3 regions of the Chryseobacterium sp. SORGH_AS_0447 genome follow, and region 1 is predicted to be linked to each of the others. Evidence: riboswitches for the same ligand, from Rfam matches in the RefSeq annotation. Region 1 holds a riboswitch; each other region holds the start of a gene.

Region 1 (6,478 bases):
GCTCTTCGATTTTTTCAGGGCTTCCAATCTGGGCAATAACTCTTTCTACATCCGTATCATTGATTACTTCCCGTTTTGCCATGGAATCTCTGAAAATTTCCACCATTCTGATTTCTATATCGTGCATTACCTCATCAGCCTCCGAAGCATCCAGCGAGCTTCTCAGCGCATTCAGGTAGTCGCTCAGTTTTATGTAAGCATGTTCTTCTATCGTAAAAGAAAAACCTGCAAGTCCTATTGAGAGTGTTTTGTTCATAGCTTTGTTTTTAATGTTTTTGAGTGATTTGGTTAACTGAATTTGTCAATTCGTTCCAGGTGTTTTGAAGTTCGCCTAAGAACAGTTTACCTTTTTCTGTGATCTGGTAATATTTCCGGGGTGGTCCTCCTGTAGATTCCTCCCATCGGTACGAAAGAAACTCTCCGTTTTTCAATCTTGTTAAAAGAGGGTAGAGGGTTCCTTCCACAACATCCAGTTTTCCTTTTTTCAGTTCATCAATTAAATCAGAAACATACATTTCGCGGTGATTGATGAGGCTTAAAATACAGAATTCCAGAATCCCTTTCCGCATTTGCGCTTTGGTATTTTCGGTATTCATCTTTAATAAGTTTTGTTAATTAGTTATATAATTTTCGAAACCCGGAACCTAGCTAGCAGAACCTGTTTCGATTTTACATTACAAAGATATGTAATTAGAATGGTATTATGCAATACAAAGTAGTGAAAAAATATTAATTAATTGTTTAAGTGACTGATAATCAATTAAATTATTTTTAATGATAAAATTAAGAAATTGGGAAGACCAGAAAATTCAGGCTAAATTTTAGTAATTTTACCTGGGAGGCTTGTGGTTCGTAAAGTGACCAATGCCTTTTTCTCCAACACTTTCTGATATGATTGAAAATTGTATTTTTTGTAGAATTTACGGACGATGAGTGCCATTTCCATCATCGCAAAATGTTCGCCGATGCAAAGACGTGGACCTGCTCCGAAAGGATAGTAGGCAAAATTCTTTGCATTTTCATCGTCAAAACGTTCAGGAATAAACGAAGTGGGATGGTCCCAATATTTTGGATTCTGATGCAGGCCGGCAATGTAAAGGATAATTAACGTGCCTTTCTCCCATGAATAGTCTTTGAATCGGTCGTCTTCCAATGCCTGACGGTCAATAGCCCAGGCAGGGGGATGCAGCCTCATGGATTCTTTAATGACATTCATTGTAAAAGACTTTTTCATCAAGCTCTCAGTGCTGAAAGCATTTTCACCTTCGTTTTCAATCTCCTGCCGTAATTTTTCCGCTTCATAGGGATGTTGGCTGATTTCGAAAAAGATAAAACTTAGCGCATTGGCCGTCGTTTCGTGCCCGGCAATAAAAAGGATCAGCATTTCATCCACCAGCTGCTTATCGGACATTGGGAGTCCTGTATCTTCGTATCTGGATTGAATCAGCATATCCAGCAGGTCATTTTTTTCCTCCCCTGAATTCCGCCGCTTGTCCAGAACACGCTGAATAATGGCTTTTGCTTTTTCGCTTTTTTTAATGGTCTTGCCGATAATGCCGAACAAACTTAAAATCTGGGTGTAAAGCGGAATCCTTACTTCCTTTGCAAAAACTTCCTGAACTTCGGTAATGATTTTTCCCAACTCCTTTATTTCAGTTTCTTCAATATCCGAACTGAACAGGGTTTTGGCCACAATATTAAAAGCCAGCGTATGAAAAAAGTCGTACAGATCTACTTCCGGTTCCTGATCAAATGGCTGAAATGCTTTTTCGATCTCCTCATCCATAATAGAAACCAGGTTTGTAATTTTAATCTTGCTGAAGCCGGGCTGGATCAGTCGCCGCTGCTGCAGCCAATCTTTTCCGTTGTTGGTAAGCAGGCCGTTACCAATATATTTACCTAAAGTAACAGATTGTATTTCAGATTTGAAATAGTTTTTGTGGTTTTGCTTTAAAATATACTCTACAAATTCTTTATCCTGCGAGAAAATAAGCTTTTTATTCGTCAAGCTTGCCCGTAGAAAATAGCTGTCTCCTGCTAGCACATGATTCCCGCTGATTACCCCCAAAGGATTTTTCACTCCATTAAACAGAGAGTAGAGCTTTCTTTTTCCTTTGATTTCGGTAGGGTAATTGAATTTCGGAGCCATGCTGAAAAATTTATTCTAAAAATACGACTAATCTCTGATAATAAATACATAAAACGTATGATATGTTATGCATTGCCATGAGATTAAAATTTACGTAGACGTTGGTTGTTCACAAGATATTTTGAGAAGACCTGAAATTTAAGCTATCCGATATATCTGAAGTAAAAAAATTTTAAATCGATTACATTTTGTCTGATCATCTTTACAGCAGGATTACTGTTAAAAGCCTTATTTTTGTAACTGAAAATGGATCTGTGATGCAGACACTGATGCATTATAAAAGAACATTCCACTAAATAAAATATAAATCCAACGATGAAGATTCAGAAAGAAATCGATTTTATCCTGGCGGTGGACACCCTGAAAAATGTGCAGCGAAGAAACTATAACGCGGATGATTCGAGAAGGGAGAACACGGCAGAACATTCCTGGCAGATTATTATTCTGGCCCAGATCCTTTTTCCATACGCAAAAAACAGGGCGGATATCGATTTGTTGAGGGTGATCCGCATGTTGTCTATTCATGACCTGGTGGAAATTGAAGCCGGGGATACTTTTATATTTGATGAAGCGGCAATGGTCGGGAAATTTGAACGGGAAAAAATTTCAGCTCAGAAGATTTTCGGTATTCTGGACGAGCCTTTACGATCCGAATTTTTCAACCTGTGGCTTGAATTTGAAGAAGAGCAGACACCGGATGCCATTTTTGCGTGTGCCATCGACAGGATTATGCCGTTTATCCTGAATTCCCATACTTCCGGAAAAAGCTGGACCGAAGCCGGCGTTACCGAAAAACAGATCCGGAATATGCTTGAAAATGCCATCAGCAGAGCATCAGATGAGCTGGGAGAAGCCTTCCAATTGCTGCTGATCAAAAATCTGGAAACGGAAAAGGTGATGAAATAATATAAAATTGATTCCGCTTGAGGTTGGTGAGGGAAGCTGGAGGCTGGAAGTTTTTTTTTATAAATTATTCCGAGTACCAAATAGTTATTGTTTATTAGAAAAATTTCAAGTCATTAGGCTTCTTTTCTGGTTAAATAATTAATGGATATTATTAGAAATTCATCTTAAAATAAAAAGTTTCGGCGGGCAAAGCCCGCCGAAACGCCTTAAAAAACATGAGAAGTATGGGTTCCGGCGAAAGGTTGCCGGAACTTTATTTAAAGGATTTGGATGGGCTTCTTAAATTCATCAATCGCCACGAAGGTAAAATCACCTACAATAGCCCGCTCTCTTTCGTAAGAGTACATTTGCTCCGTATAGATTTCCACATTTACCTTCAGGCTTGTTTTTCCTACGTGAACCACTTTTCCGATCAGTTCAACGATCGTTCCTGCGGGAATTGACCTGTTGAAATCGATCTTATCGCTGCTTACCGTTACTACGCGTTTTCTGGCAAACCGTGTGGCTGCAATAAAAGCCACCTCGTCCATCAGCTGCATGGCCGTGCCTCCGAAAAGCGTATCGTAATGGTTGGTCGTGTTGGGGAAAACAGCTTTAAAAATTCGGGTTTCGGACTTTTCAATTCTTTCTTCTATCGTCATATTTCATTATTAATTAAAGCGAAATGAAATAAATCGACACAACAGAAAACAGCAGAGACGGGAATCTCCGGACATCCGTTAGATCAATAAACTTCAGATCGCGAAAGTTTTTATTGTAAAGAAAAAGGCAGGTCTCCTGACTTGTAACATCTTTATTTCCTTCCCATCCCGTCTGAGACAGAACAGTGGACTCTTAATAAAGACTTCAGTTACTTACAGTTGCGCGACAGTCCGTGATTTGCACACGGTTCCCTTTTAATCTGCAGCTAAGCAGAACCGGTTTCTGAAAAGCTCAAAATATAGCTGTGAAGCAAATTCCAGGGCTTTCCGTTGGCAAAAGTAGTGATTATTGATGAATTATTCGGGGTTTTTGAAAATGATCTGGCTTTCGACCTTTCCCTGTTTGATGGTCCAGATCGTTGTGTATCTGTTTTGGCCTGAACCGTTGATCATATAAAGGAAAATATGGTCATTGTCGATGGCTGTCACCCCGACATTATTGAAATCCATGGTCGGCTGGAACATGTTTTTGATGGCATCCCTTACAAAAACGGAGCCCCGTCCCGGCTGTTGCACGCGAACGGATTTAATTTCGGTTAAATCTTCAGGAAGCTCTTTTCCTACCCCCCAGGCTTTTACTTTATCCACTTTGATGATGTTTCCCTCAGCATCTTTTTCCTGCTTTTTGATCTTGGCGTAAGACGGATAGACATCAATGATCACTTTGGTTCTCTGATTTCCCGGGATTTTTGGATTGGAATCATCGGTGAAGATCAGGGATTTTCCGTTTTTGGATTTGGAAGGGGTAAACTGCGGCAGCTTGTCTACGAAAACCACCCGGTTTTTATTCACCATCCCTTCTTTGGTAATGCTGTCGTACCGCACAAAAGGTTTTTCGGTGTCTTCTCTTTCAGGATATTTGATCCATATCCATTCGGTTTCTCCCGGTGCCGGCTTTTCATAGATAAAGACATCCCCTGTTTTCATGCGGATCTTGTCGATGATCTTGCGGTAATCATCTTTATGAACCCGTACCATGGCATACCCTTCTTCAGCTTTTACTACGCCAAAAGGAACTTTGTTCTGGCCTTTGGCAAAAGCGATGGAAAACAGACTGAAAACGGAGAGGTAGAATGCTTTATGTACGGAAATCATCATGAAATTTTTTTAACAGTTCAAATATATAAATTAAATGCTTTTCGGCAGATAATAATGCTGTTGTAATTCGTTTAAATCTTTTATTTGTTTTAAAATTCCTTCATGCAGAAAGTAAATTTCATCGGAAAGTTCCAGCGCATATTCCGTCATAAAATTCGAAATAATAAATCCTTTGTCCTTTGATATTTCTTTTATGGTTTTCATCACTTTTTCAGTAAGAATGGGAGACAGGCCGCTGTAAGGTTGTTCCAGCAGAATAAATTCAGCTTCGGAATGAATGATCGTCAGTACTTCCACCAGCTTTCTTTCGCCGCCGGAAAGATTCTGACGGTCCTGTTCAGGAATGGCTTGATAAGATTATTATTAAAAAGTTTAAGGGTATTTTCCCGATTACAGAATAACGGGATCAGATTTTTAACTTTACTGTTTTTCGGAAACATCGGCTGTTGCGGCAGATAGGCAATCCTGTTTTTTCTATCGGATTGCTTCGTTAAAACTTTATTATTAAACTTAATGAACTGCGAATCCCCTTTCATGGTTCCGAAAATAATCTGAAGTAAGGTTGATTTCCCTGAACCGATACTTCCCAGTAAAGCCACAACTTTTCCTGTTTCACAAGTCAGGTAAACATCCTGTAAAATTTTCTTTGAGCCAAAGGATTTTGTAACGCTGTCGATATGTAATATACTCATAAAAATTTAGAGATCAGATTGATAACGAAACCAATTGAAACCGTGGTGATCCAAAGAAATAATTTTGAAAAACCGAAATTGGCAAAAAACACATATTCATGCTTTAATCTCAGTTCATAAATTAAAAAATGAAAGGAAGGGAAGATCACAAGAAAACAGAACCCGAAATTACCGATATTTAAACCCGTCTGAAAGGCTAACAGCAATGAAAATAATACCGTCGGGATCAGCAGTTTGATATAAAATATCCAAAGGATTTTGAGGTCTTTTATCATATTCAAATATAATAAAACTAAAACTTGTGATTTATTGATTATCTTTAGGCAATAATAACTTTTGAAAACAATCTAAACCATTAAATATGACAAAAAAACTACTTTTTTTCTTTCTTTTCCTTTCAGGAATTTCATTGTTTTACAGCAAAAATCTAACGGCGGGAGAGCCCGGATACTGCTATCTCTGCGATACTGCTCCCTCCAATGTACAGGTTTCTAATATTACCATGACCTCGGGAACGGTAAGCTGGACGAATGATCCTACTGTTTCTTCGTATATGGTAAGATTCAGGCAGTATCCGGCTACAGCTTGGATGACCTTTACATCGGTTTCCATTAGTGCTTTTACCTTAACCGCGTTATCTCCGTGTACCACCTACGAAGTGCAGGTAGCGAAAGTATGCTCCGGTTCTCCCACGACAAGTGCGTGGTCCGAATCCGTAGTTTTTACCACTTTATACATGAATTATTGCGCCGCATCTTCCTTAAATGCCAATGTAGCTTATATGTCTAACGTGACGGTTACACCTACGGGAAGCGGTATTTCTCCGATGGTCAGTAATTCCGGAACATCCAATTATACGGATTACCGGCCTGATCCTACCCGGAAAGTGCAACTGATGATCGGCAGTACGGGAAACCAGATTTCCGTTTCCA
Region 2 (6,478 bases), 740 kb from region 1:
AAACTTGATGGCTTGGGTTTTGATTTTAACTATTTTACCAATTTGAAAGTTTATAAAAATGGTTCCGAATATAAATTCATCTACGATTATGGCTATAAACTTTTGGATGACGACTTTATTCTGATTGTAAGAAACCAATCACAAAATACCACCTAACATTATTATATGAAAGAAATCGTCCTAATCACCGGAGCCAACGGTTTAATCGCTAAAGAATTATCACAAAGACTTGAAAAAGAATATACCGTCCGGTTTTTAACCCGGAAAAAGCAAAATGCAAATGAGTTTGAGTGGAATGTCGATGCCGGTACAATTGATGCAACTGCTCTTGAAAATGTTTCGCACATCATTCACCTGGCCGGAGCGGGCGTCGCAGAAAAAAGGTGGACGGAAGAAAGAAAAAAAGAAATTATCTCAAGCAGGGTTGGTTCTGCCGGCCTTCTTTTAAAAACGCTACAGAAGAAAAATCAAAAACTTAAATCCTTTGTCTCCGCTTCAGGGATCAATTATTACGGGACCGAAACTACCGAAAAGATCTTTACGGAAAAAGACGGACCGGGACATGACTTCCTGAGTAAAGTAACCATTGTCTGGGAACAGGCAGCCGATGAATTCAAAAATCAGCGGGTTGCTGAACGCGTTGTGAAACTGAGAACCGGCGTTGTTCTTTCTGAAAAGGAAGGAGCTTTAAAGAAGATGCTTCCGACCATAAAAGCAGGCATCGGATCTCCTCTGGGCACCGGAAAACAATACATGCCGTGGATTCATATCCAGGACATCTGCTCCATGTATGAGTTTGCGCTGAAAAATTCTGAATTGGACGGAGCTTTTAATGCCGTTGCTCCTGAGCATGCAACCAATAAAGATCTGACGGTACAGGCAGCTAAAGTCCTGAAAAAACCATTATTCATGCCTAATGTTCCGGCGTTTGTTTTGAAGCTGCTCTTCGGTGAGCTTTCAGTAGCAGTCCTCGAAGGTTCAAGGGCTTGTTCGGAAAAAATACAGCATGCAGGCTTTCATTTTAAATTCCCTGATCTGAAGGAGGCGTTAAAAGATCTTTTAAAAAATTAAAAACCAAGACAATACAATTTATGCACGATACTAAAGTAACGATTGAAAAAACGGAGATTCTATCCGATAATTGGTACACCCTAAAGAAAGTAACCTTTACTATTCAGAAAAAAGACGGCACTTTTGAGCAGCAAAGCCGTGAAGCCTACGATCGGGGAAATGGCGCGGTAATCTTATTGTACAACAAAAAAGAAGAAACGGTTATATTAACCCGACAATTCCGGCTACCCACGTTCATTAACGGAAACGCATCAGGCATGATGATCGAAGCCTGTGCCGGCCTGCTCGACAACGATAATCCGGAAGACTGCATCAGGCGGGAATCCGAAGAGGAAACCGGATATAAGATTTCCCATATCGAAAAGATTTTCGAAGCGTATATGTCGCCGGGTTCGGTTACGGAAATCCTTCATTTTTTCATCGCGGAATATTCTGCGGAAATGAGGATCAACGAAGGTGGCGGACTTGCTGACGAAGGAGAGAACATCGAAGTGCTGGAAGTTGCCTTTGCTGAGGCACTGACGATGGTTGATTCCGGGGAAATCAGGGATGCCAAAACAATCATGCTCCTTCAGCACCTGAGAATTAAAAATATTTTGTAGATTCGGCCGTTCTAATAATAAATCTTATCCAATGAAACTCCTGTATACCCTAAGCTTTTCCGTACTTCTATCGGTTTCTGCAGCTGCCCAGAAAACCACAAAGGCCGGTCTTAAAGATAAAGCGGTCATCGAACATTTTAAAAATGATTACAAAAAGAAAAACTATAAAAAGTTTACCGGACAGATCACCGTAAAAGACAAACAGATTGTATTTGACAATAAGACAGTTCTGTATGATCCTGCTGATAAAATTACCACCCTCCTGCTGAAGGAAGGATTGGTTTATCCGCAGCTTCTTACCGATTTTCAGGTCGATAAGTTTGAAAATGAGGACAGCGACAGAACCCAGAAGCGTTTTGCCAAACTTCAGAAAAACTGGAAAGATGCTTTCGATGTCAACAACATCAGGCTGAGTAGTGCGTCAGAGCAGGCTTTTTTAAGTTCAGATCCTACGGTTAAAAGATTCAAAGTGATGTGTAAAGACCCGAAGTTTCCGAATATGATGGCGTATTATTTTGAACTGACCGACAAAAGAGCAGATCAAAATACGTCCACTGAAGAGTTCATTAAAAATGCGAAGCTTACGCATATTTTTCAAAGGACAGAGTAATGATTAATCAATGATTAACTCTCCAATCACCGATTATTTCAATGCCATATGCGAATTCAGGCAAGGACATCCGGTTGTCAAAGGACATCCGTTACGGACTAATGATCCGGGAATGATGACCATTCGTGATGCACTGAGCGGGTTAAAGAAAGGTCTGCAAAAAAGGTATAAAGAATTTAGAGACATTGATTTGACCATAGAAATCTCCCGTGGTATTACCAATTTACCTCATGTGCTCTATGCCTGCATTCTCCCACCCGGCCAACTGGTTCCAAATGGAATTTACACCGTAATCTGTTTTGATGTATTAGGCAGAGGCGCCCTCGTCGGCTGCGTGGAATCCAAAGTAACTTCCAAAGGCCTTAAAACCGTACAGCGTAAAAGAAGTCCGGGGCTTTTATCTATTGATGTGGACGGTGCCAGCGAACGGACGAAATACAACAATGTATTTGTGAACCCGAAAGAATTCTATTATCCTTTGGAAAATGAAAATGCATTAGACCTGCATATTAAAGAATCGCTGGAATTGGCGCTCTCCCTATTAACTTAATCCCTGTTAACGTTTATAACGTTAACAGGGATAAAAAATATTTCCTACATTTGTCCGGAAATAGTTCTTTAACATCCTTCATCAAACGGAAAAGGTTTTACGTAAAGTAGATTAATAGGGAATCGTGTGAGAATCACGAGCTGTCGCGCAACTGTAAGTAATACCCCAAAGGTTTTTGTCCGAGTATATCCACTGTGCAAACGGGAAGGATGACAGAAACTGTTATAAGTCAGGAGACCTGCCTGTTCCGAATTGACAATGCTCTCGCGGTCTGGAGCTTTTGGGTCATACAGATGATGCATTTTGAACGTATTTTGGTTTAAATTTCCACCTGAATGTATTTTATTCAGGACTTTTATTTTTAAGTTGCAGTGAACTGCGGATTTGTTGCTGTAAAGCGATGGATACCCGTTATTATCTTTTCTGTCTTTGAATGGGCAGGAATTACGGCATTTTACTTAACGACTTGAGTCAAAAAATAAGATTTTCAAACCAAATCCATATCCTATGGGAAAAATACGTCATTAGTGTATCCTTTCTATTCCTTAAAATTCCTTCCCCGCGCGCATTGCGAAGCATCTGAAGAACTTTTAAAATTATTGTTTCATTTAAAAGTTTTAAGAACATGCAAACGCACATTCTTGGCTATCCGCGTATTGGTAGCAACAGAGAACTCAAAAAAGCCTGCGAGCAGTATTGGACAGGCAAAACCGATGTAAACACTCTTTTGGAGACCGGCAGGACCATCAAAGAAAACAACTGGAAGCTGCAGCACGAGGCAGGCATCGACCTGATTCCGTGCAACGACTTTTCGTATTATGACCAGGTATTGGACATGACGCTGACGGTAGGCGCCATTCCCCAGCGTTATCAGGAAATCGCTTCCCAAAAACATGAGTTGGACCTTTATTTCGCCATGGCCAGAGGATTCCAGAAAGAGGGTCTGGACATTACCGCTATGGAAATGACCAAATGGTTCGATACCAATTACCATTACATCGTTCCTGAGTTCCGGAAGGACCAGGAGTTCAGCCTGTTTTCAGATAAGATTATTAAAGAATTCATCAGTGCGAAAGAGGCAGGAATCCAGGCAAAGCCGGTGATCATCGGTTTGGTAACGTATCTGTTGCTCGGTAAAGAAAAAGAAGAAGGTTTTGATAGGCTGGATCTGGCAAATAAGCTGCTTCCGGTTTATTTTGAAATTTTAAAAGGACTGGAAAACCACGGTGCGGAATACATTCAGTTTGACGAACCGTTTTTAGCATTGGATCTTAGTGATAAAGCAAAAGAGACCTACCGATTGATCTATGCTGAAATCCGTAAACAGTTTCCCAATCTGAAATTCATTCTCGCTACTTATTTTGAAGGCTTGCAGAACAATCTTTCATTGGCCTCTTCCCTGCCGGTGGATGTTTTACATATTGACCTCGTGCGTTGCCCCGAACAGCTGGATGAGGTTTTACAGACGATTCCTGAAACACTGAGCCTCTCCCTGGGAATTGTTGACGGCCGGAATATCTGGAAAAATGATTTCGAGAAATCATTAAAATTCATTGCAAAAGCGGTACATAAAATAGGTTCCGGGCGTGTGTTCATTGCTTCTTCCTGTTCATTACTCCACGTTCCTGCCGATCTTGATGCAGAAAAAAACGAAGAGGCTTTGTCCGGGGAAATTAAGCAGTGGATGGCATTTGCCAAGCAGAAAGTCCAGGAAATCGTAATCTTACAAAAATTAGCTTCTGAAAATCCGGATTACAATACGCTGCAGCAGTTAGCCGAAAATAAAAAGGCCATAGAAAACCGCAACACCTCAGCCTTAATCCATCATCCAGAAGTAAAAGACCGTGTTGATGTAACGACTGAAGAAGATGCGAAAAGATCTTCTTCGTTTCAGGCAAGAAAAAAATCTCAGCAGGATATTCTTCAGCTTCCGTTATTTCCTACAACTACAATCGGCTCCTTTCCTCAGACTAAAGAGGTAAGAGCCTGGCGTTCAAAATTCAAAAAGGGAGAACTGAGTGCCGCACAATATGATGCTTTACTTAAAGAAGAAACCGAAAGAACCATCCGCTGGCAGGAGGAGATCGGAATCGATGTGCTGGTTCACGGAGAATTCGAACGAAACGATATGGTGGAATATTTCGGCGAGCAGCTGGCCGGGTTTGCGTTTACCCAAAACGGCTGGGTACAGAGCTACGGAAGCCGCTGTGTAAAACCGCCGGTGATTTACGGAGATGTTCACCGCCCGGCTCCGATGACGGTCTACTGGTCGGAATATGCCCAGTCTTTAACTTCAAAATGGGTGAAAGGAATGCTGACCGGACCGGTTACCATTCTTCAGTGGTCTTTTGTCCGTGATGATCAGCCCCGTTCTCTAACCTGCAAGCAGATTGCTTTGGCGATCCGTGATGAAGTCACTGATCTTGAAAAAGCAGGCATCCGCATTATCCAGATCGATGAGCCTGCAATCCGTGAAGGCCTGCCGTTACGAACTTCCGAATGGCAGAACTATCTGAAATGGGCCGTTGAGGCTTTCCGTATCTCGGCCAGCGGTGTGGAAGATGCCACGCAGATCCACACCCACATGTGTTATTCTGAATTTAATGACATCATTCAAAATATCGCCGATATGGACGCGGATGTCATTACGATTGAATGTTCACGAAGCCAGATGGAGCTCCTGAACGCTTTTGCCGATTTCAAATATCCGAATGAGATTGGTCCGGGTGTGTATGATATTCACTCACCAAGGGTTCCGTCCAAAGAAGAAATGGTGGAGCTGCTGAAAAAAGCTCAGGCTGTGATCCCGGCAAAACAGCTTTGGGTAAACCCTGACTGCGGTTTGAAAACCCGGCATTGGGAAGAAACCGAGAAAGCGCTGATTGCGATGGTTGCCGCCTCAAAAGAAATGAGCGAGGTATTCGCTGTGTAAACGCTTTACTTGTTGATATTTATTTTTTCGGGAGCCTTTCGGGGCTCCTGTTTTTGTTTTTAAGCTAAATTGTTTTGTTAGAAAATTTAGATTATATTCGTAATTAATTCAAATTTGCTAAAATCATGATTATTGAAATAAAAAATTTTGGCCCTATAAAAAACATAAAATTTGATCTTTCAAAAGATTTAAATTTGATTTATGGAGATAATGCAATTGGTAAATCTTATGCAACATATTGTCTCTATTGTCTGATAAAAAATATTAAAAATAAATCTATTTATCAGTACTATACTTATCAGGATAAAGTTGATAATAAATTTTCAAAATTTGTAAAAAGAAAATACAAAAATCTTAAACAAAATAATAGTGTAAATATAAGCAAAGACCTAGTAGGATTTATTGAAAGTGATCTAAAAGAAATTATTCTAAGTGGATTACAAAATTCTTTATTAAATACTTTTTCATCTTTAACTAATTTAAAAAATAGGTATACAAATTTAAACTATGAAATATTAATCCATGTATCAACAAATGAATGTATTTTAATCTATTCTGATGATGATGGAAATTTAGATTTATCTTATGAGAATGATATAAAAGAACTTAAATTTTTATTAAAAGATACAATTTCGACTAAATATACTTTAATAGGTGATCGAAAAAAAATATTTGGTGAACCTGATGAAGATTCTTTCTCTCAGAGCTTTCGC
Region 3 (6,478 bases), 110 kb from region 1:
AATTCGATCAGGATTAAAAATCCTGGGCAGGGTATTTATCTTTTGAAGCTGGACGATGTAACGTTGAAATTTATTGTGAAGTAAAAGATGGGTGATGGAAGCTGGATGATGGAGGTTTAAAAGCTTGCCGTTAAATCTTTCACATTTTAAAATATCTCTAAAAACAAAGCCTTCTCCGATTTGGGGAAGGCTTTGTTTTATTTCTGAAAGGAAAATTTATTGACCCATCAGGTCTCTTAATCTTTCCTGCATCAGTTGCGGGTCTTTCATTGCTTCCCAACCTACCGTTGAAATCAATACAACTACATAGATAGCGTATAAAATACTTAACACAATCCCGATGATTGCCATAATCTTTCCTGCATTCAGCTGACTGTAATTGGAATATAAAGCAGGATTTTTCCTGTACAGTTCTCCGTCCTTTTTAGCCAGGACAAGGGCAATGATCCCTGCAACCAACCCCGGGAGCCCATAACAGCAGCAGCCGATAATCGATACAATTCCTAAAATTAAGACCGCTGTTGCGTTAGGTAACTTTTGTTGATCCATAGTTATCATTTTAATGGTTTAATTTAATGTATATGTACAAATAGATGTTTATAAAAATAAGAAATAACCATTACAATGGCATTAAAAATGGCTAAAAAAACCATCACATTGCTGTAATTCCGTTTTTTATCCATAAAATTGAGAACCACCGTGGCAAAAAAGAGCAATAAGGTATATACCGCGGGAAACATATAAAATGCTTCTGTAAATCTGCCTTCAAAGACCATGACTATCGCCCGTTGGGTACCACATCCGAAACATTCGAATCCGAAAAATTTCTTGATCGGGCACGGCAGCATAAAGTCTTCTATTCTCATTTAAATGGTTTTCTTTTCCAAATATATAAAATTAAGTAGAGATTTTAGCCCTTAAATATTGATGCGGGAAGAAGCATTCTTCATTCATTTCAAAAGATCCCTGAACGGCCTTGTAGGGATTCCTTAAAATTTCTCTCGCAATAAAAATAAGATCGGCTTCTCCTTTCTGAAGGATTTCTTCCGCCTGTTCCGTGGTTGTAATCAGACCGACGGCTCCGGTTTCGGCCTCTGCCTCCGTGCGGACTTTTGAAGCGAAAGGAACCTGGTAACCTGCACGTACTTCAATTTTAGCACCGTGGATATTTCCGCCGCTGGAAACGTCCACCAAATCTACTTTATGCTGTTTCAGGATTTTCGATAATTGAACACTGTCATCTACATCCCAGCCATTTTCCGCATATTCTGTTCCGGAAATCCTTACAAATAAAGCTATATTTTCATCCAGCTCTTCGTTAACGGCGTCTACCACTTCCAACAGGAACCTGATCCGGTTTTCAAAGCTTCCGCCGTATTCATCCGTCCGGATATTGGACAGCGGCGACAAAAACTGGTGGAGCAGATAGCCGTGAGCCGCATGAATTTCAATGACATCGAAACCTGCCGCTGCCGCCCTTCTTGCTGCCAGCTTAAAATTCTGTACCTGCTCCTTTACTTCTTCTACCGTTAATGCATGCGGAATTCTCTCTTTCGGATGATAAGGAATGGAACTCGGTGCTACGGTCTCCCAACCCTCCTCTACCGGAATCTGTACATTGTTCCAGGTGGAGCCTTTCCTCCCGGAATGCGCCAGTTGAATCCCGATCTTGCTTTCTGAGTGCTGATGAACAAATTCTACGATTTTCTGAAGTTTTTCAGCCTGCTCATTGGTCCAGATTCCCATGCAGTGATTGGTGATCCGTCCGCGGGGTTCCACTCCGGTAGCTTCAACAATAATTAAACCCGTTCCGCCCTGCGCCCGGCTGCCGTAATGCACAAAATGGAAGTCATTCGCCAGTCCGTTTTCACAGGAATACATACACATGGGTGACATTACCCAACGGTTTTTCAACTCAACATTTCTGAATTTAATTGGAGTATATAACATTTTAGTTTGGTTTTAAAAAATTGAAAGTTGCAAAGAACAGGCCTATATTGCCCACCTCACGAAAAAGAAATAATTTTATCCCCCTTTTTTAATCCACAATATATGAAAAAAGAAACTCAGATCAGTTACGAATATTTTAAGAATAGCAGTGAGCTGAACGATATTGAGAAAAAATTGTTCGAAAGAGCTAAAGAAGCACGCGAAAATGCCTATGCTCCCTACTCCAATTTCCTGGTGGGCTGTTCGGTGTTGTTGGAAAACGGTGAAATGTACTCGGGAAACAATCAGGAGAATGCGGCTTATCCTTCCGGGCTTTGCGCGGAGCGAACGGCTTTGTTCTGGATCGCAGCCAACTTTCCGGATGTAAAGATCAAAAAGATTTTTGTGGTGGGCGGCCCGAAGGAATTTCACGAGAAAAACCCGCCGATTCCGCCGTGCGGCGCATGCAGGCAAAGCCTGATGGAATACGAAACCAAGCAGCAGGAGAATATCGAACTCTATTTTTCGAGCATGAATGAAGAAGTGGTGAAAGTGCATGCCATTAAGGATCTGCTGCCGTTTTATTTTGATGCTACTTTCCTGTAGCTTTTTATTTCGTTAATTTTTCTGCTTACTTTTTAAACCGCCCCGTCTAAATTTTCTCTGAAAATTTATCCACCCCTCCGGCCGGAGGGGAATAGACAGCGCATATTTTTTAGGGTTTATTTTTTATCAATAAAAAGTAAATTGTTGTAAGATAGCTGAGGATCGTGAATTCATCCTGTCGAGTATTTTGCTTTCAAATTACTTTGTCTAAATTTTTCTTTAAAACCTTCTACTCCTGTAATAGAAAATGGATTGCGCATGGTTTTCTGATCTCCATGATTCTCTTTTTTATAATTGAACGCGTCTGGTTCTGAGGGTGGCAGAGGCTCTCGAAGCCATCCTATCCCGGGTTTTTAGCCCCGATAGAAACGGCATCCTTTTTTGTTGCAGGCGGAGCAGCGCGGAGACTGTAACAAAAAAGATACAGTGGATAGCGGGAAACAGCTCCTGATATTTTAAAGGGTTGTGGGTGTAAGCGTTGGAGGGTTTTGGGGTTTTTGGGAGTTTGAGGGTTTTGGGGGTTTGAGGGTTTTGGGGGTTTGAGGGTGTGGTGGGAAATAGGCAGGGAATTTAGCAAACGTTTTTTATGGAGGGCAGTTTCTTTTATTTGCGGATGTTTACATTGTGCTGATACCACAGTTTGAAGCTATTGGGTCCGGGGATTTGCTTTTCCGGTGAATAAGTTTATCTTTGCAAAAATTTTGGTTTCCAATCATTTGGAATGAAAAGGGAATCGGGTGAAAATCCCGAACTGTCCCCGCAACTGTAGATCGCGCAAAAGATTTCTACGACAAACCACTGTGCAAACGGGAAGGTGTAGAAAGCGAAAGTCAGGAGACCTGCCAGAATCTAATTTTAAAATAATTGCTTTCGGAGGAAGGGCAAAAAAATAATGGATATAAAAAAATCGCTCGTACTGCTTTTTTCGTCTTACGGTTGTTTTCTTTTTGCACAGGAGACAGCTATCGATACCGTGTATGTTTTCGATAACCAGATGAGCAAGGTGAAGCTTTTCCATAAAGTGAACACCATCCGTCCGGAAGACGCCGAGAAAAACTCAACCAACCTTTCCGAAATATTGCGTTTCCAGTCCCAGGTTTATATTAAAGAAAACGGACGGGGTGCGGTTTCGTCACCTTCGTTTCGCGGGACCAGTGCCGGACAAACGGCTTTTGTATGGAACGGCATTAATATTAATTCGCAGTTTTTAGGTCAGGGAGACGTAAACAATATTCCGTCGATGGGATTCGACCAGCTTGAGGTAAAAGCCGGAAGTGTAGGCGTTATTTACGGAAGCGGCGCGGTCGGTGGAACGGTACACCTCAACAACAGCCTTGATTTTAACAAAGGGCTGCATGCTTCCCTTTTTTCCGAAGCAGCGTCGTTCGATACGTATAATAATTTTGCAAAAGCTTCGTATTCCAACAATAAATTCAGCTTTAAACTGTCGGGGAATTACTCGGTGAGTGAAAATGATTATGAAGTGGAAGAATCGAGGAATTATATCAACCGAAACGGGGAATACTCGAATACGAATTTTAATTTTGCAGCGGCTTATAAAATAGCACCGCATCATCAGGTTTCATGGATTTCTGAATTTTTCAACGGAAACCAGCATTTTCCCGTATTTTTCGACAGCCAGACCAAAACCAAATATGAAACCCAGAATGTGAGAAGCCTCCTTATCTGGGACTGGAATACTTCTAAGCTGAACAACGTATTCCGTGCGGCCTATACGGAAGAAAATTTCCAGTATTTCGATAATATCGACCGCCCAAAAAGCAGCGGCGGAGCGGGTAAAAATTATATCCTGAAGAATGATTTCAATTATTTCCTCGATCCGAAATGGAACATCAATATCATCGGGGAATTTCAGGTAAATAAAGGAGAAGGCTACATGAGCGGCATTAAAAATGTCAGTCGGAATGTGGGTTCCTTAGCCGGATTACTACGGTATTTTGCAACAAAAGATTTACGCTTCGAAGCAGGGATCAAAAAAGATTTTGTTGAAGATTACAGCACTCCGGTTCTGCTTTCTTTTTCGGGAAACTGGAACATGACGAGATGGTACAATCTTAACCTGAATGCTGCTAAAAATTTCAGGTATCCGTCCTTTAATGACCTGTACTGGCAACCCGGCGGAAATCTTGATCTGAAACCCGAAACTGCCTATCAGTTTGATCTGAAAAACCAGTTTACCATTGCCGGTGTAAAGCTTATGCTGACCCCCTATTACATCAGGATCACCAACATGATTACCTGGCTTCCGGGAAGTATGGGATATTATTCGCCGGTAAACACCTATAAAGTTCAGTCTTACGGGCTTGAATCCCAAATCGAATACGAAAGAAAATTCGGGAAACATGTATTAAGGTCCAACCTGGGTTATTCGTATACAAAATCCACCAATCTGGAAACGGATAAGCAGATGATGTATGTTCCGCTTCACAAGTTTTTCGGGAATATCGATTACCGCTATTCTTTTATGAAAGTTTATGTACAGGGAATGTACAACGGGCTTACGTATGCCGACAGCGAAGAAAAAAGAAGTGCTGCCATCGAACCGTATTTCGTAATGAATGCCGGAATTTCAGGAACTTTCCTTAAGCATTACACGATCGGCGGTAAGGTGAACAATATATTTAACGAAATCTATCAGACCACCGCTTTTTATCCGCTGCCTAAAAGGAATTACAGCGTCTATTTGAATATTAATTTTTAAATAAAAATAAATGAAAATCAGAAAAATTTTATCTCTTGCATTTGCTTCGGCCCTGTTGTTCAACATTGCCTGTAGCGATGACGAATTTGTGATGGAAACACAAAAAACAGATTATACCAACGGTATTATCATTGCCAATGAAGGAGGGTTCACCACACCAACTTCTGATGTTTCTTATGTAAGCAACGACCTTGCCGTTTTACAGAACGGAATCTACGCCGCAAACAACAACAAAGAAATTTTAGGTAACGTTCTGCAGACGATCGGTTTCAAAGGGGACAATGCTTATCTTGTGATGAATACGCCCAATAAGATTGAGATCGTTAACAGATCCACTTTTAAAAAGCAGACGACCGTTACTTCAAATCTTGATAACCCGAGATATATTGCATTTTCAGGAAACCAATATTATGTAACCAACAATAATTTCGGATCGGTAAAGAAAATCAATGTTTATAACTCAGGGGACAATACCTTTGTAAAGAGCATCAATTTCGACCGATACGCGGAGAAAGTAGTTGAAGCCGGAGGAAATATCGTGGTACAGACCGACGGTGTTTATTATGACTCTACTCCTCCTTACGCAAGTCACCCAACCGGAAATACCGTTACGATCATCAGTCCTTCCAATAACTCGGTTTCCGCTACGGTAAGCTTACCGAACAACGGAGCGATTATCAAAGACCTTGTATCTTACAACGGATCTGCGTATGTTCTTACGTCCAGCGATACCGCTTCTTATATTTATAAGATCAATACGGCTACAGGAGCTTATCAGACGACAACGCTGACTACCATTCCTCAGGTACAAAGGCTGAAAATTGATTCCGATAAGTTTTATTTTGTAGATTACAGCAAAGTATATTCGATGAGCATCACGGCTACTACTGCGCCTACGGCTGCGCTTGTTTCTTTAACAGGTATTACCAACCTCTACGGATTCAATGTCATCGACGGAAGATTATACATCGCCGATGCGAAAACATTTACTTCAGACAGCAAAGTATCGGTTTACAATGCAAACAACGGTTCATTGTTAACCTCTTTCAATACAGGAATCGCGACCAACGGATTCTATAAAAACTAATATTCCGCTTTACAGCGAGAATATTTCATTTAATTTTTTTTCATCATTTGTGTTTTTTCCGGGCGGTTCCTGAGAGCCGCCCGGATTTTTTGTTAAAAAAAGCAACAGATTAAAAATCCATTGCTTTAAAATTT

What was found. Region 1 has a riboswitch for cobalamin ahead of QE422_RS07970 (acyl-CoA thioesterase). Riboswitches for the same ligand answer to the same signal wherever they lie in the genome.
Region 2: another riboswitch for cobalamin. It lies ahead of metE (5-methyltetrahydropteroyltriglutamate--homocysteine S-methyltransferase); the one in region 1 lies ahead of QE422_RS07970 (acyl-CoA thioesterase).
Region 3: another riboswitch for cobalamin. It lies ahead of QE422_RS07485 (TonB-dependent siderophore receptor); the one in region 1 lies ahead of QE422_RS07970 (acyl-CoA thioesterase).

The regions. Positions count from the first base shown of each region.
Region 1 is NZ_JAUTAR010000001.1:1,687,613-1,694,090, forward strand. Features, by position in the region: gene QE422_RS07950 (PspC domain-containing protein) at 1-256, opposite strand, end outside; gene QE422_RS07955 (PadR family transcriptional regulator) at 267-596, opposite strand; gene QE422_RS07960 (cytochrome P450) at 815-2,149, opposite strand; gene QE422_RS07965 (HD family hydrolase) at 2,465-3,055, shown strand; gene QE422_RS07970 (acyl-CoA thioesterase) at 3,313-3,696, opposite strand; cobalamin riboswitch at 3,805-3,992, opposite strand; gene QE422_RS07975 (hypothetical protein) at 4,054-4,854, opposite strand; gene QE422_RS07980 (ABC transporter ATP-binding protein) at 4,885-5,151, opposite strand; gene QE422_RS07985 (ATP-binding cassette domain-containing protein) at 5,139-5,546, opposite strand; gene QE422_RS07990 (GEVED domain-containing protein) at 5,908-6,478, shown strand, end outside.
Region 2 is NZ_JAUTAR010000001.1:2,424,801-2,431,278, reverse strand. Features, by position in the region: gene QE422_RS11205 (hypothetical protein) at 1-156, shown strand, start outside; gene QE422_RS11200 (TIGR01777 family oxidoreductase) at 166-1,071, shown strand; gene nudK (GDP-mannose pyrophosphatase NudK) at 1,092-1,673, shown strand; gene QE422_RS11190 (hypothetical protein) at 1,705-2,283, shown strand; gene QE422_RS11185 (hypothetical protein) at 2,294-2,833, shown strand; cobalamin riboswitch at 2,909-3,094, shown strand; gene metE (5-methyltetrahydropteroyltriglutamate--homocysteine S-methyltransferase) at 3,459-5,765, shown strand; gene QE422_RS11175 (AAA family ATPase) at 5,891-6,478, shown strand, end outside.
Region 3 is NZ_JAUTAR010000001.1:1,582,030-1,588,507, reverse strand. Features, by position in the region: gene QE422_RS07510 (endonuclease) at 1-84, shown strand, start outside; gene QE422_RS07505 (CCC motif membrane protein) at 217-549, opposite strand; gene QE422_RS07500 (DUF2752 domain-containing protein) at 573-866, opposite strand; gene namA (NADPH dehydrogenase NamA) at 898-1,950, opposite strand; gene cdd (cytidine deaminase) at 2,053-2,535, shown strand; cobalamin riboswitch at 3,221-3,397, shown strand; gene QE422_RS07485 (TonB-dependent siderophore receptor) at 3,428-5,257, shown strand; gene QE422_RS07480 (hypothetical protein) at 5,268-6,344, shown strand.